2 regions of the Sinorhizobium sp. 22678 genome follow, and region 2 is predicted to be linked to the other one. Evidence: riboswitches for the same ligand, from Rfam matches in the RefSeq annotation. Region 2 holds a riboswitch; the other holds the start of a gene.
What was found. A riboswitch is a leader RNA that binds a small molecule or an ion and turns the genes downstream of it on or off. The one in region 2 is predicted to bind cobalamin.

Region 1 (7,153 bases), on a different contig from region 2:
CGGCTTCGGCTACGGCCGACGTGCACTCCAGCATGTGCTGACGGTCTCTCCAGGGATCGAGCTCGTCGAAATGGTGAAAGGAGCGAGGCATTTCCATGGTCATGCCACCCGCGAGAGCTGCGTGGCCCCGCCCTGAAGGCGGTCCAGCATGAAGCTCGAATACCACTCGACGAACTGCATGACGCCGCCCTCGTGTTCGGCCGAATATGGACCCGGCTCATAGGCCGGCGAGCGGATCCCGAACGCGTTTTCCTCGACGATCTGCCGGTCCTGGTCGTTGGTCTCCGTCCAGACGTGCGTCAGCTCGTCTATCGTATAGTCGACGCCCTCCACCGCATCCTTGTTGACCAGCCATTTGGTCGTAACCTGTGTCAGTTCCGGCCCGAGCGGCAGAACGCGGAAGGTGATCGCATGATCGCCCAGAATGTGGTTCCAGGTCGTCGGATAATGGAAGAGGAGCAGCGTGCCGATGCCATCGGCGTCAAGCCCGGCGGAGAGCTGCCTGCGCACGGCCTTCTGTCCGGACATCGTATAGCTCTCGGCGCCGTTGATCAGCGGCATTCTCGTCATGCGGAACTGGCCGGTGGGCGCGATCCTGAAAGCGCTCGGAAGGCCCGCCGCCTCGCATTTCTGCCAATGGGCGCCGATTTCCGGGTCGTTCATCGCCCCCTGGACACCGGTGACGGTCGGCGCTTCGGGATAGGTACGGCAGAGTTCCGGATGATTGGCGGCGCAGTGGTAGCACTCGCGATTGTTCTCCCAGACCAGCTTCCAATTGCCCTTCTCGACGATCGTGCTCTCGAAGGCGACCTTCGTTTCCCCGAGGCGGTGCGGCGCGAGATAGGCCGCGACCGTCTCGCGGAACGGCCGGAAGTCCATCGGTTGTTCGGCAAGGCTGATGAAGATGTAACCGCCGACGGTTTCGCAGTGGATCGGCTTAAGACTGTGTTCGGCCGGGTCGAAGCCCTCGGGCATCTGCCGCGCGAAGAGCAGGCGGCCGTCGAGCTCGTAGGTCCACTGGTGGTAGGGACAGACGAGTTTGGCGGATGAGCCTTTGTGCTGCGTGCAGACGCGCGAGCCGCGATGGCGGCACGAATTGTGCAGTGCCCGCACCGCGCCCTGTCTGTCTCGAACGATAACGACCGGGTAATCGCCGACCTGCACCGTGAAATAGTTCCCCGGCCGCGGGACTTCACAATCATGGCCGATGAACAGCCAATCCTTGTACCAGATCTGCTCCAGGTCCTGGCGATAATAATCAGGATCGACGTAGAAGGCGCGGTCGAGGCTGTAGCCATCGCGACGGGTCTTCAGCTTGCGCAGCATTTCGGTCTGAATTTCCATGCCCTTATCCTCGTTTTCCGCCGTTTCGGAGAGGCAGGACTGGAACCCGCGCCGGCCGCATGGACCCGCAACGCAATTGGCTCCGATCCGGCTGCCCGCCGCAACCAGCTACGGTCTGTTTCTGCTTCAAGGCTGGTTTCCGGGCTCTGGAGCTGTCCGCAAGGGACCTGCCCGGCGCCTTCCCGGACGCTGTGTCCAGTGGCCTTCTGCCGTGGCTGTTCGCTCCACCACCGTTGCGGGGGCAGCGCCGGGATTTGACCGGCTTCCCAATTCTCCGCCTTCCCTTCGAGGCAGCACCTTGAGTGTCCTCATCTAAGCCTCAGGGCCGGTCCGGCAACTGCCAATAGACGACATCCGCTTCCAGAAAGACGACAGCCATTCGCGGCGCAATCGGCACGATTGGCAGACGGATATTATCCATAACAAACAAGGAAGTAGGTGAATCTCCGCGCAGCCGGCGGATTTTTCGGCAGCGCCGTTCATGGCGCGAAGGCGGCTGGCCATTTTACGACACGGCCCACCGACACAAGGTCTGATCGATGCTCGCACGGCCGCAAACGAACCAATTCGTTAACTGTGATGATTTACGTTCGCTACCATCAACCCGCTTTCGGACAGGACGGCGCGACGACGCCCATGGCAAAACTCCGATATTACGACGCTGCCGACAAGGCGGCCGCACCGGCGAAAGCCAAGGCTCACACCGAGTTCCTGCGGACCGGCCGGATCGATAGACGCCGGTGGATGGCGAACGAGCGGCAGTATCTGAGTTATGCCGAGGTTGCGCAGCAGACGGCGCGGAAGCTGACGACGGCGGGCGAGACGACCCACAGCCGAATCAACGGGTTTCATGCCTCGATGCAGTTCCCGAAGATGGTCTACCATCGCACGCTCGCCAACAGTCCGCATCTCGGCTACTGCCACGTGACCGCCGCGAAAACCTGCCTCGCAAAGGGACATGAGATCACCTGGTCCTTTTATCTCGCGAACTTCTTCTGCGACCTCGGGAACGAGACCCATTTCTTCGACCGTATCCAGCCGGGCTATTCGCGCATGTATTTCGCCGTCGCGATCGAGCCCGATGCCGGCGAAGGACGGATCGTCGTCAACCGCAACGTGCGCGGCAACGGCCTGATTTTCCGGACGCAGGATCCGAAGGTGGCGCTGAAGAACGTGCTGATACTCGGCGCACGCGACGAAGCCTTGCGGCGGATCATTCGCAGCCTTTGACCAAGAAAATCGTTCTGTTTTTGCAATCGCTCCGTTAAGGAAGCGACGGAAAGGATCAGAACGCCATGGCCGAGATCATCGACACGCGCATCGAACCGGAGCGGGCAATCGAGACGGCTTGCGCAGTTCTTTCGGACGGGGAACCCGTGGCGATCCCCACGGAGACCGTATACGGCCTTGCTGCCGATGCCACGACCCCCGATGCGATCAGCCGCATTTACGAGATGAAGGGGCGGCCGCGGTTCAATCCGCTGATCTGTCACGTCTCCGATCTGGCGATGGCGGAGGCGCATGTGACCTTCGATCCGGTTTCGAGACGTCTGGCCGAGGCTTTTTGGCCTGGCCCCCTCACGCTGATCCTGCCGCAGCGGCGGGAAAGCACCGTGCACACGCTCGCATCCGCCGGTCTCGATACGCTCGGAATTCGGATGCCCGACGGGTTCTCGCGTCGGGTGATCGCCCGATTCGGGCGGCCTTTGGCGGCGCCGAGCGCCAACACCTCGGGCAAGATCAGTCCCACCAGTGCCGCCCATGTGCAGGCGGATCTCGGCTCCAGGCTGAAGCTCATCCTCGACGCAGGCCCGGCCGCGATCGGCCTTGAATCGACCATCGTCAAGGTCGAGAACGGAAAGCTGCGGCTGCTGAGGCCCGGGGGGCTCGACGCGGCAGAGATCGAAGCTTTGACCGGTCTTGCCATCGAGCGCCCGGAGACCGCCGGCGCTGTCATCGAGGCGCCCGGCATGCTCGCCTCGCATTATGCTCCCGGTGCCGCTGTGCGCCTCAATGCAGATGAGGTCCGGAAAGGAGAGGCCCTCATCCGCTTCGGCGGAAAGGCACTTCCCGGTGAAGGCGATGCCGCAATCGTCCTGGATCTCAGTCCGGGCGGCAGCCTGCGGGAAGCCGCGGCCAATCTTTTCGATTATATGAAAAAGGCGGATGCCAGCGGCGCCGCGACCATCGCTTTCGGCCCGATCCCGAGCGTGGGGCTCGGCGAAGCGATCATCGACCGGCTGCAGCGCGCGGCCGCGCCGCGGGGCTGATGGCCAGCGGCACGCTTGAAGCAACCACGTGATCCGAGGCAGGGCCATGACCACCATACTTCCATCTCCCGAACTCATCGCCTCCTTCGTCGACATCGTCGGGCCCGGCAATGCCCTCACCGCACCCGCCGACACGGCCCCCTACCTGGTCGAGTCCCGCGGGCTCTATCACGGCACGACGCCGCTCGTGCTCAGGCCCGGCTCCGTCGAGGAAGTTTCGCTGGTCATGCGGCTTGCGAGCCAGACCCGAACGGCAGTCGTGCCGCAGGGCGGCAACACCGGACATGTGGCCGGCCAGATTCCGCGCGAGGGCAGAGCCGACGTGGTCCTTTCCCTCGAGCGGCTGAACCGCATCCGCGACATCGACCCGGTCGGCAACGTGATCGTGGCCGATGCCGGTTGTATTCTGGCGGAGATCCAGAAGGCCGCCGATGACGTCGACCGGCTTTTTCCCCTGTCACTCGGCTCGGAAGGCTCTGCCAGGATCGGCGGCAATCTTTCGACCAATGCCGGCGGCACTGCCGTGCTTGTCTATGGCAATATGCGCCAGCTTTGCCTGGGGCTGGAGGTCGTGCTTCCGACCGGGGAGATCTGGAACGGGCTCAGACGCCTCAAGAAGGACAATACGGGCTACGATCTGCGCGATCTTTTCATCGGTGCCGAGGGAACGCTCGGCGTCATAACCGGCGCCGTTTTGAAGCTCTTCCCGAAACCGCGGGGCCACCAGGTGGCTTTTGCCGGCCTCAGAAGCGTCGAGGACGCACTGGTGCTTTTCGATCGGGCATCGAGCCTCTGCGGGCCGGCCCTGACGGGCTTCGAACTGATGCCGCGGCTCGGCATCGAGTTCACCACCCGGCACATCGCCGGCGTTCGAGATCCGATGGAAACGACGCATCCGTGGTACGCGTTGATCGATATCTCCACCTCGGATACCGCCGAAAGCGCGGAGCGGATGGTGCAAGACCTTCTCGAAGCGGTCATCTCCGACGGTCTCGTCGAGAACGCCGTCATTGCCCAGAACGAAGCGCAGCGCAGAGCCCTCTGGCACATGCGCGAAAGCATGTCGCCGGCACAAAAGCCCGAAGGCGGCTCGATCAAGCATGACGTTTCGGTCCCGGTATCGAGCATTCCGGCCTTCATGACGGAAGCGGATGCGCTGGTCTCCAAGGCCATTCCCGGCGCACGCATCTGCGCCTTCGGCCATATGGGCGACGGCAATATCCACTACAACATCTCCCAGCCCGTCGGCGCGGACAAGCAGGGCTTTCTCGACCGGTGGCGCGAGATCAATGCGATCGTTCACGCCGTCGTGCTCAAGCATGAGGGCTCGATATCTGCCGAGCATGGCATCGGCCAGTTGAAACGCGACGAACTCGCGGCGATCCGCTCGCCGATCGAGATCGAGCTCATGCGGCGGATCAAGCACGCTTTCGACCCGGCGGGGATCATGAACCCCGATAAGGTGCTGCGCGAGGATTGAGGCGAGTAACGACGCGTGCCGGTCCGGCCGCCGTTAAGCCCTACCCGCCCTTCCTGAGTTGCGACAGTTGGAAGAGCGTATCGGCGCTGATGCCGATATTGCTGCCGCTGCCCGAGAGCACCACCACGGCCGGATCGACTTCCATGTTGTTCTCCAGATCGTAGAGCACGGTGAAGCGCGCGAGGAGCTTCTTCAGCTCGGCCGGATCGCTCAGCTTCTCTAGCTCGAGGTTCTTCTCGACGATCTTTGCCTGCTGGTCGATGTCCATGGAACTGAATTCGTCGGGCAGGCTGAAGATCGTGCGGAACACTTCGGCGAGCGCATCATCGGCCAGGAGATCGTAAGCGTCGACGAGCGAGCCTGCCTGGCGCTCGAAATAGAGTGCCAGGCGGACACCTGCATTGTCCTCGCCGGCCTGTTCTTCCAGCGTCTGGTGCAGATACCGGTCGAGGGTCTCGTAAAGCCCCTGCCGCGTGACGATGACGCTCTTGTCCTCGCGCAGCACGTTGCCGCCGCGGTCGAAATTGAACGAGGTGACCAGGGCGATATAGGCCCCGGAGTTCTGCTGCTGATTGATGAAGCTCTTGGGATCGTCCAGATCGGAGGTGAAGATGTCGCGAAGGAAATCGACGGTGACATTCTCGGGATCGATGCCGTTTGCCGCGAGAGCGAAATCGACCAGGCGGGAATCGGCCAGAAATTCGTCGAGAGAAGAGAGTTTGGCGACCTCGGCCGTATAATATTCGGCATCCGCTTTGGCCGTGGTCTTGTCCTCCTCCGAGCCAAAACGGGACTTGTTGACGATGTAGGTCTTGGCGGTCTCCTGAATCAGCGTCTCCGACTGGGCCAATGCCGGAACGCCGATGTCGCCCGATGTCGTAAAGTTGAACAGCTGGGCGAGCTTCAGGTAACGCTCGTCTTTCAGCGTGTAGACGAAGCTTTCCGGATCGGTGAGATCGCTGGTCAGAACCCGCTTGATCGTCCGTGCGCTTTCGGCGTCCGGATCGAGACCGACCGCTTGCAGCGCGAAATCGTAGATCGAAGCCGTGTCGATGAAGTCGCCGACGGACGCCATCTTCTCGACGGCAAGCTTATAGGCGCCGATCGCCTTCGCGTCCGCTGCGTCGTCCTTGTCGTTGTAGCGCGTCATGTAACGGCTGGAGGTGAGTGTCGTCTGTTCCGTGGTCTGCGCCGCATCGCCCGCCGCGAGCGTGCCGTCCGCCTGGAAGTTGAAGGCCCTGGCGAGCGCCTTGTAGTTCTCGTTCCCCTTGCCGATCGTATTGATGTAGCTGTTCGGGTCGTCCGGATCGCTGGTCAGGATATTCTTGATCGTCGCCGCCACGATGGTGACCTCGTTGAGATCGAAGGCCGTGCGGATGTAGTTATAGAGGCGCGTATCGGCGACAAGCTCGCTGACGGTCGTGATGCTCGCGATCTTTTCCTCGAAATAGGCCTTGTTCAGGAGCGCTGCCTGGGGGGTGATCCGGGGATTGCTGGAGACGTAGAGTTCATTCATGGTCTTCTTGTGCGCGGCGGTCTGCGCCGATCCCGCGGCCACCGTGCCGTCGGCGTTGAACTGGAAAGCCGCCGCCATCGCCAGGTAATTGCTGACCGTGGAAATCGACTTGTTGTAGGTGGCTATCTTCGCCCGGAGTTCCAGCTTTTCCGCCTCCGTCGTGCCGCTCTGCTGGAGCTTCGCCTGGGCGTCGGCTCTGGCAGCCTCGAGCTCCGATAGTCTGGGTTCGAGCACGGTTTTCTCATAGCTGTCCGGATCGTCGGCATTGCTGGAGAGAACGTTGCGGAGCGTTTCACGGGAGTACGTACTCTCGTCGATACCGAAGACGGTGAAGACATAGGTCCGCAGACGCTCATTGTTCAGAAGCTGATCGACGCTCGTTACCTTGTCGATCATGACGTTGTAGTAGCGCGTCTCTTCCTTCTGGGTTTCCCCGATGCTGGCGATACTCGTATTGTAAAGGCCGATCATCGCGTCGAGCTGCGCTTCGGTCTGGGAAACCGCCGTTCCACCGCTGAAGCTGAACGCCATCGTGAATTCGCG
Region 2 (7,153 bases):
TCATTACCATGGGCAGCGAGAGAAAGGCGCCGCCCAAGCCGATAGAAGAGCGGCCCTACGACCCGACCAAAAACAAGGTCCGCATCGTCGGTCCGACCTTCCTTCCGCAGGAAGAGAGCGCGATCGACCTCAAGCATCCGCTTGGGCCGCGATACCAGCCGCTGCAGGACAATTGACAGGCGCCGTTGCGAGCATTCCGCGAGAATGGCACGCATCTTCTTGATCCAGAGCCCGTTAAGCAGCGACCTTTGCGCGTCCGGTAAGATGCGCAGCGCTGTGGGAAACTTTTCGGAGGACTGCAATCTCTCCTCCGTCCTCGTCCCTGTGCTCGTCACAGGGATGAGAGCAGCGCCGCGTCTGCGGCGCGGGAGAGTTCTTTCAGCCCAAGGACTTGGTCTGGCTGGATTCCTGTGACGAGCACAGGAATGAGGGACCGGGGATGTGCGGCTACTACATCGAAGCGAAGCGGGACGCTGTATACGGGCGGGAGCTTCTGCGCCGCCTCGCTATCTTCACGGTTTATGAAATGCGCCGAGGGGTCGCACCCTCTCGACCCTCATCCCTGTGCTTGTCACAGGGATCCAGCAGCGCCGCGTCTGCGGCGCGGGAAGCGTTCTTTCAGCCCAAGGACTTGGTCTGGCTGGATTCCTGTGACAAGCACAGGAATGAGGGTATCGAACAAGCCGCGTCGGGTATCCAGAGTATCACCAGGCCTTAGATCGACCCTAACATCGTGATCTAACGGACACCCCAGCCTTCCTCGAAAACGAGATCTTCGAGCGGCAAGCGCTGCCGCCAGCCCTTCGCGGCGAGTTCCGGCTCTTGATACAGCTTGTCGACGAAACCCAGGCAAAGCCAGGCAACGATTTCGATATGCTCCGGAATCCCGAGAATCGCCTTGATCTCCCTCTCATGGAAAATGCTGACCCAGCCGACGCCCACCCCTTCGGCGCGCGCGGCAAGCCAGAGGTTCTGGACGGCGCAAACGGTCGAGTACAGATCCATCTGCGGATTATGGGTGCGGCCCAGGACGACCGCTCCGCCGCGCGTCCGGTCGCAGGTCACGCAAATGCTGAGCGGCGCCTTGCGAATGCCTTCGAGCTTCAGCGAGCGATACTTCGCCTGCCTTTCGCCGAAAAACATCTCTGCGGCCTCGTCATTGGCGCGCTGGAATGCCTGCCAGACTTTCTCCCGCGTCTCGTCCCGACGAACGAGCACGAAGTTCCAAGGTTGCATGAAGCCGACGGACGGCGCCTGGTGCGCCGCAGCGAGCAGTCGCGCGACCAGATCCTCAGGCAGTGGTTCGGGCAGGAATTCGTCGCGCACGTCGCGGCGGGTCTCTATGGCACGATAGACGGCGGCGCGCTCGTCCGGCGAAAAAGCTCCGGCCGCCGCAAGGCAGCCGTTCTGGTCAGGCAGCATCGTTCGATCCCCAACAATGCGGAAACCTCCCGCCGTCCGCGCGGGGCCGGTCTATCTCGCCAGGCCGGTCTTCTGACTTCGGATCATCCGTTCGCGCCGCCTTCCCGAATCACGTGAAGATTCAGTGGCAAAGGTCTGAAAAGATTCAGACCAACCTGGCGAGAACGTCCCCGTCACAGCGTTGGGCACGTGCCGGAACTGCACCGGCTTCCCGATTCTCCCGCATTTCGCGGGCACCTGACGGCGGCATATGGCCACAGCTCCCCTCGAAACGCAAGGCGAGCAAGAGGAGAGCTTCAGAGCGGTGCCTCCGGATGAGGCGAGGCGTCATAGGCCCCCCAGATCGACTGATCGAAACAGATGACGGAACCCGTCATGAGGCCGGATTCTGCCGATGAGAGATAGGCGCAGGCGCGCGCGACCTCGGCCGGATCTACGAGCCTGCCGAAGGGCTGGCTCGCCGCCGCCTTTTCCAGCCAGTTCGCCGGCGCATCGTGATATTCGCGCTGGATGCGGTCTTCGCCTTCCGAGGCCATCCAGCCGATGTTGAGGCCGTTGGCCCGTATCCGGTTGCGCAGGACGGCATAGGCGGTGTTCCTGGTCAGCGTCTCCAGCGCCCCCTTCGACGCACAATAGGCTGTGATGAAGGGCTGGCCCGCCTTCGCCGACATGGAACCGATATTGACGATCGTGCCCTCCGTCTTCTCCCGCCGCATCACCTTTATCACCTCCTGCATCAGGAAGAATGGCGCCCGCACATTGACCGCGAACATCCGGTCGAAGAGTTCCGGGCTGGTGTCGAGGATCGTGCCGCGATCCGTGATCGCCGCTGCGTTGACCAGCGCGTCGACACGACCGAAAGTGCGGTCGCAAGCAGCGACGACCGCACGGGCATCCTCCACCCGCTCGAGATCCGCCGGTACGTAGACGACCTTCGAACCGGTCGCCGCGGCGATCTCGGCAGCTTTCGCCTCGCCCTTCGCCGCGTTTCGCCCGCAAATGACGACGCCGGCGGCGCCACGCTCGGCAAAGAGTGCGGCAATCGCGGCACCGAGCCCCTGCGTGCCACCGGACACGATGGCGATCTTCCCGTCCAAACGGGCGTGGTCCGTGCTCATCCTGTTCCTCCCTTTGATATGTTGGTGAATATGGCTTCGTGACCGTGCATTGAGCCAGGTGGTTTAGCTTAGCTTTCTCGCCGCCTGATCGGCCAACGCCTCGGCAAACGCCTCGGCACTCCATTCACCGGCAAGCGCTTCGTGCATCAGCTGCGCCTGCGTCCTGGGCGCCAGACCGCCAACCGGCGGATCACGATCGAGATTGGTCGGGAATGAATAGCCTTCGGCGCACGCGGCAACCGCATGGGCAATTTCGTCCTGCGTGAGCTTGCCGCCGGCCGCAAGGACTTTCAGAGCCGGAAAGAGCACGGCGCACATGTGTTCGCGATCCACCGTTTCCATCGCCCTGCCGAAGGCGGAGGATACCTGCAGAAGATTGGCGACACGCTTGATTCCCGCAGACCGGTTGCTGCCCGCGGCGTGGAAAAGTGCCGGGTTGAAGAACACGACATCGCCCTTCTCCAGCGGCAATTGCACATAATTCTCTTCGAAATAGGCGCGGAACTCCGGCCGTCTCAAAGCGAGATATCCAGGCAGATACGTCTGGCTATAGGGCAGGAACAAGGTTGGCCCGCTTTCGACCGGCATGTCGCAATGAGCGACCGCGCCCTGGAGCGTCAGGACCGGCGAGAGCCTGTGCACATGCGCCGGATACTGCTCTATGACGGCCGAGGTCTGGAAGCCCAGATGGTAGTCGCGATGCGGCGATTGAGACGCGCCGCCCGGATTGACGCGATTGACCTGCGCCGTCATCTGGTAGCTCGGACCAAGCCACGCCTCACTGACAAGCGCGATGATGGCGTTGGCGTAGTAGGCGGCGAAATTCTCAGGGTTCTTCAGGCAGTGCTTTTCCAGAGAATTCCAGATCCGGTCGTTGGCGCCGGGCTTGGCGAAATGATCGCCGCCGCCGCTGTTGGTGCGGTGCTGCTCCTCGATGATCTCATCGAAGATGCGGCTCGCTTCGTCGACCACATGCGTATCGGTGAAGGCACGCTTGAAGACCGCGACGCCCGGCCCCGTCGCGAGCACTTCGCAGATCTCCGCAAGCACCGACCGCCTGCCGTCCTGCGTGCCGCAATCACCGATAAGACGGGCGCTGTCATAGATCAGGACGTTCTTCTGGCAGTCTGCCGCGTGCGGATAGTCCGCGAGGCCGACACGGTGCTCGACCGCGGCGCGAAATTCCTCGATATCGCAGGCCGCCTCACTGAGCCAGACGCGTTTCAGACGCGCGCTCGCGGGATTGTCCGTCTTCATCAGTTTTCCTCCTCAAGGACGACGATGATCCGACTATACGGCTTGCCCGCTTCTGATATAGAGCAGGAATCCATCAAAAAGCCATCAGGAGGGATCGGTGGCACATCCGTTTCTCGTCAAGGACATCGCCTTCCAGGCGGGACTCAGTACGGCGACCGTCGATCGCGTCCTCAACGGCCGGAGGGGCGTGCGCCAACAAACGGTAATGCGCGTCAATGCAGCCATTCGTGAACTCGAGAGGCAGCAGGCCGGCCTTGAGGTACAGGGACGCAAAATTGCCGTCGACGTCGTGATGGAGGCACCGGAACGCTTTACCGAAGCGGTGCGCAAGGCATTCGAAAGCGAAGCCGGGACCTTCATGCCCACCCTTTTCCGGTCCCGCTTCCATTTCGCCGAGACCATGCGGCCGCAGGACATCAGCCAGTTGCTCGACCGTATTCGGCTTCGCGGAACCGACGGAGTAGTCCTCAAGGCGCCCGACGTGCCGGAGATTGCCGGCGCCGTAGCGCGGCTCGAAGAAGCGGGAGTTGCGGTCGTCACGCTCGTTACCGATCTGCCGCATTCATCGCGGACGGCCTATGCGGGGGCTGACAACCGCGCCGCCGGGGAAACCGCAGCCTACCTGATCGGCGAGCGCTTCGCGGACCGTCCTGCGACGGTGCTGGTCACCATATCGAGCAGCCGCTTTCGCGGCGAAGAGGAACGCGAGATCGGCTTTCGCCGCGTGCTGCGGGAAAAATATCCGCATATCGGCGTGATCGAGATCAGCGAGGGCCACGGCAGGAACGAGGAGACAGGCGCACTTGCCCTCAAGGCAATCGGCAGCCATCCGGAGATCAATGCTGTTTATTCGATCGGCGGAGGCAATCCCGCCGTGCTCGACGCCTTCAGACAGTTGCAGCGCGGCTGCCTTCTTTTCGTCGCTCACGACCTCGACGAGGACAATCTGGACCTCCTGCGTCAGGGCCTTGTCCAGTTCGTTCTTCACCACGACCTGAAAACGGACGTCCGCATGGCTTTCCACGCAGTCATGGAGCGCCGGGGCGCGCTGCGCGCCTCCGAAAAGCGGCATCTTTCCGCCGTCGAAGTAATCACCCCTTACAACCTGCCGCGTGTCTGACCCCGCAGGCTATTCCTCCGGCTGATAGCGTACGAAGGCAAAGGCGGTGCCCGAGGGCGACCAGTTCGGGACGTTCACCGTCCCCTGCCCGCCGAAGAGTTCGAGCAGTACGCGCGCATTGCCGCCGTCCGCATCCATCAGGCGGAGACGCACGTCGAGATCGCGCGGGTGATCGAAGACATCGCCGTCATAGGAGAGCACGAGCAGGTGCCTGCCGTCCGGCGACGGATGCGGAAACCAGTCGCCGTAAGGGCTGTCGGTGATACGCTGTAGATCCGCGCCGTCCGGCCTCACCCGCCAGATCTGCATGCGGCCGGTACGGCTTGAATTGAAATAGATCCACTCCCCGTCCGCAGACCAGTCCGGCCCGTCATTGCGGCCCTGCCCCTGCGTCAGGCGGCGTTCCTCCCCGCCTTCGACCGGGATCGTGTAGATGTCGAAGACCTGATCGCGGATTCCGCAATAGGCCAGCATGCGTCCGTCGGGCGACCAACCGTGCCAGTAGGACGGCAGGTTGCGTGTTACGAGCCGCGGCGTGCCGCCTTCTGCCGGCAGCAGATAGATTGCCGAACTGCCGAATTCCGTCTTGTCGCTGATCACGAGCGTGCTGCCGTCGGGCGAAATCCCGTGATCGTTGTTGCAGCGCCGGGCAAAGCCGGTATCGATCTCCGTGGGCTCGGAACCGTCGAAGCCAAGCCGATAAAGCCTGCCGTCGCCGTTGATGATGAGGAATTTTCCGTCGGGTGACCAGTTCGGTGCCTCGACCAGCCGCTCCGTCTGCCAGACGACGCGCGTCTCGCCGGTCGCGATGTCGAAGATCTCCACCGAACTGCGCATGCTACCCCCTGTCGCGGAAGCGGTTGGTGATCGGATAACGCCGGTCGCGGCCGAAATTCTTCCTGGTGATCTTCACGCCCGGCGCCGACTGGCGGCGCTTGTATTCAGCGATGTAGAGCAGGTGCTCGATCCGGTGAACGGTTGCCTCTTCATGCCCGCGCGCGACGATCTCCTCCGTGCTCATTTCCTTCTCGACCAGGCATTCGAGAATGTCGTCGAGCACCGGATAAGGCGGCAGCGAATCCTGATCCGTCTGGTCGGGGCGGAGTTCGGCCGACGGCGCCTTGTCGATGATGTTCTGCGGAATGACTTCGCCAGACGGGCCCAGCGCTCCCGGCGGAACGGTGCCGTTTCGCCAGCGTGCCAGCGCGTAAACCTGCATCTTGTAGAGATCCTTGATCGGATTGAAGCCGCCGTTCATGTCGCCGTAAAGCGTGGCGTAACCGACCGACATTTCGGATTTGTTGCCCGTCGTCACCACCATGGAGCCGAATTTGTTGGATATCGCCATCAGGATCGTCCCGCGCGTACGGCTCTGAAGGTTTTCCTCGGTAATGCCCGCCTCGGTTCCCTCGAACATGTCGGAGAGCGCGCTGAGGAAGCCCTCGACCGGCTCTTCGATCGCAACGATGTCGTAGCGGCAGCCGAGCGCCTTGGCGCATGCCTCGGCATCCTGCAACGACTCGCGCGAGGTGTAGCGGTAGGGCAGCATGACCGTGCGAACCCGCTCCTCGCCCAACGCATCCACCGCGAGCGCCGTGCAGATCGCCGAATCGATGCCGCCGGACAGGCCGAGAACGACGTTCCTGAAGCCGTTCTTGTTGACGTAATCGCGAAAGCCCAGCATGCAGGCGCGGTAATCCGCCTCTTCGCCTTCCGGTATGCGCGACTTGAGCCCGTTGGTCGAGGTCCAGCCGCCCGCGCCCCTTTTCCATTCGGAGACGGCCACCGCCTCTTCGAATTGGCTCATCTGGAATGCCAGCGACTTGTCCGCGTTGAAGGCGAAACTCGCGCCGTCGAAAACCAGCTCGTCCTGGCCGCCGAGCTGGTTGGCATAGATCATCGGCAGACCGGTCTCGATCACCTGCCGCAGCACCACCTGATGGCGCACGTCGACCTTGCCTCGGTAGTAGGGCGAACCGTTCGGTGACAGGAGGATTTCGGCGCCACTCTCCGCGAGGGTCTCGCAGACGCCGAGATCGCCCCATATGTCCTCGCACACCGGTATGCCGATCCGCACGCCGCGAAAGTTCACCGGGCCCGGCATCTCACCCGCGTCGAAGACGCGCTTTTCGTCGAATTCGCCGTAGTTCGGCAAGTCGACCTTGTCGCGGATGGCGATGATCGTCCCAGCGTCGAGAACTGCAACGGAATTGTGCCGGAGGCCGGCGGCCCGGCG

Region 1: linked by a shared signal. The riboswitch ahead of ACTJKL_RS14650 (aromatic ring-hydroxylating oxygenase subunit alpha) and the one ahead of bluB (5,6-dimethylbenzimidazole synthase) in region 2 are both predicted to bind cobalamin.

The regions. Positions count from the first base shown of each region.
Region 1 covers NZ_JBQEMS010000008.1:208,824-215,976, forward strand. The annotation lists gene ACTJKL_RS14645 (FAD-binding oxidoreductase) at 1-103, opposite strand, end outside; gene ACTJKL_RS14650 (aromatic ring-hydroxylating oxygenase subunit alpha) at 100-1,344, opposite strand; cobalamin riboswitch at 1,458-1,660, opposite strand; gene ACTJKL_RS14655 (DUF6656 family protein) at 1,981-2,574, shown strand; gene ACTJKL_RS14660 (L-threonylcarbamoyladenylate synthase) at 2,640-3,614, shown strand; gene ACTJKL_RS14665 (FAD-binding oxidoreductase) at 3,661-5,094, shown strand; gene ACTJKL_RS14670 (DUF1217 domain-containing protein) at 5,135-7,153, opposite strand, start outside.
Region 2 covers NZ_JBQEMS010000024.1:60,685-67,837, reverse strand. The annotation lists gene ACTJKL_RS26320 (DUF2865 domain-containing protein) at 1-176, shown strand, start outside; gene bluB (5,6-dimethylbenzimidazole synthase) at 739-1,422, opposite strand; cobalamin riboswitch at 1,468-1,678, opposite strand; gene ACTJKL_RS26310 (SDR family oxidoreductase) at 1,719-2,540, opposite strand; gene ACTJKL_RS26305 (phytanoyl-CoA dioxygenase family protein) at 2,604-3,797, opposite strand; gene ACTJKL_RS26300 (LacI family DNA-binding transcriptional regulator) at 3,895-4,917, shown strand; gene ACTJKL_RS26295 (TolB family protein) at 4,927-5,754, opposite strand; gene ACTJKL_RS26290 (NAD+ synthase) at 5,756-7,153, opposite strand, start outside.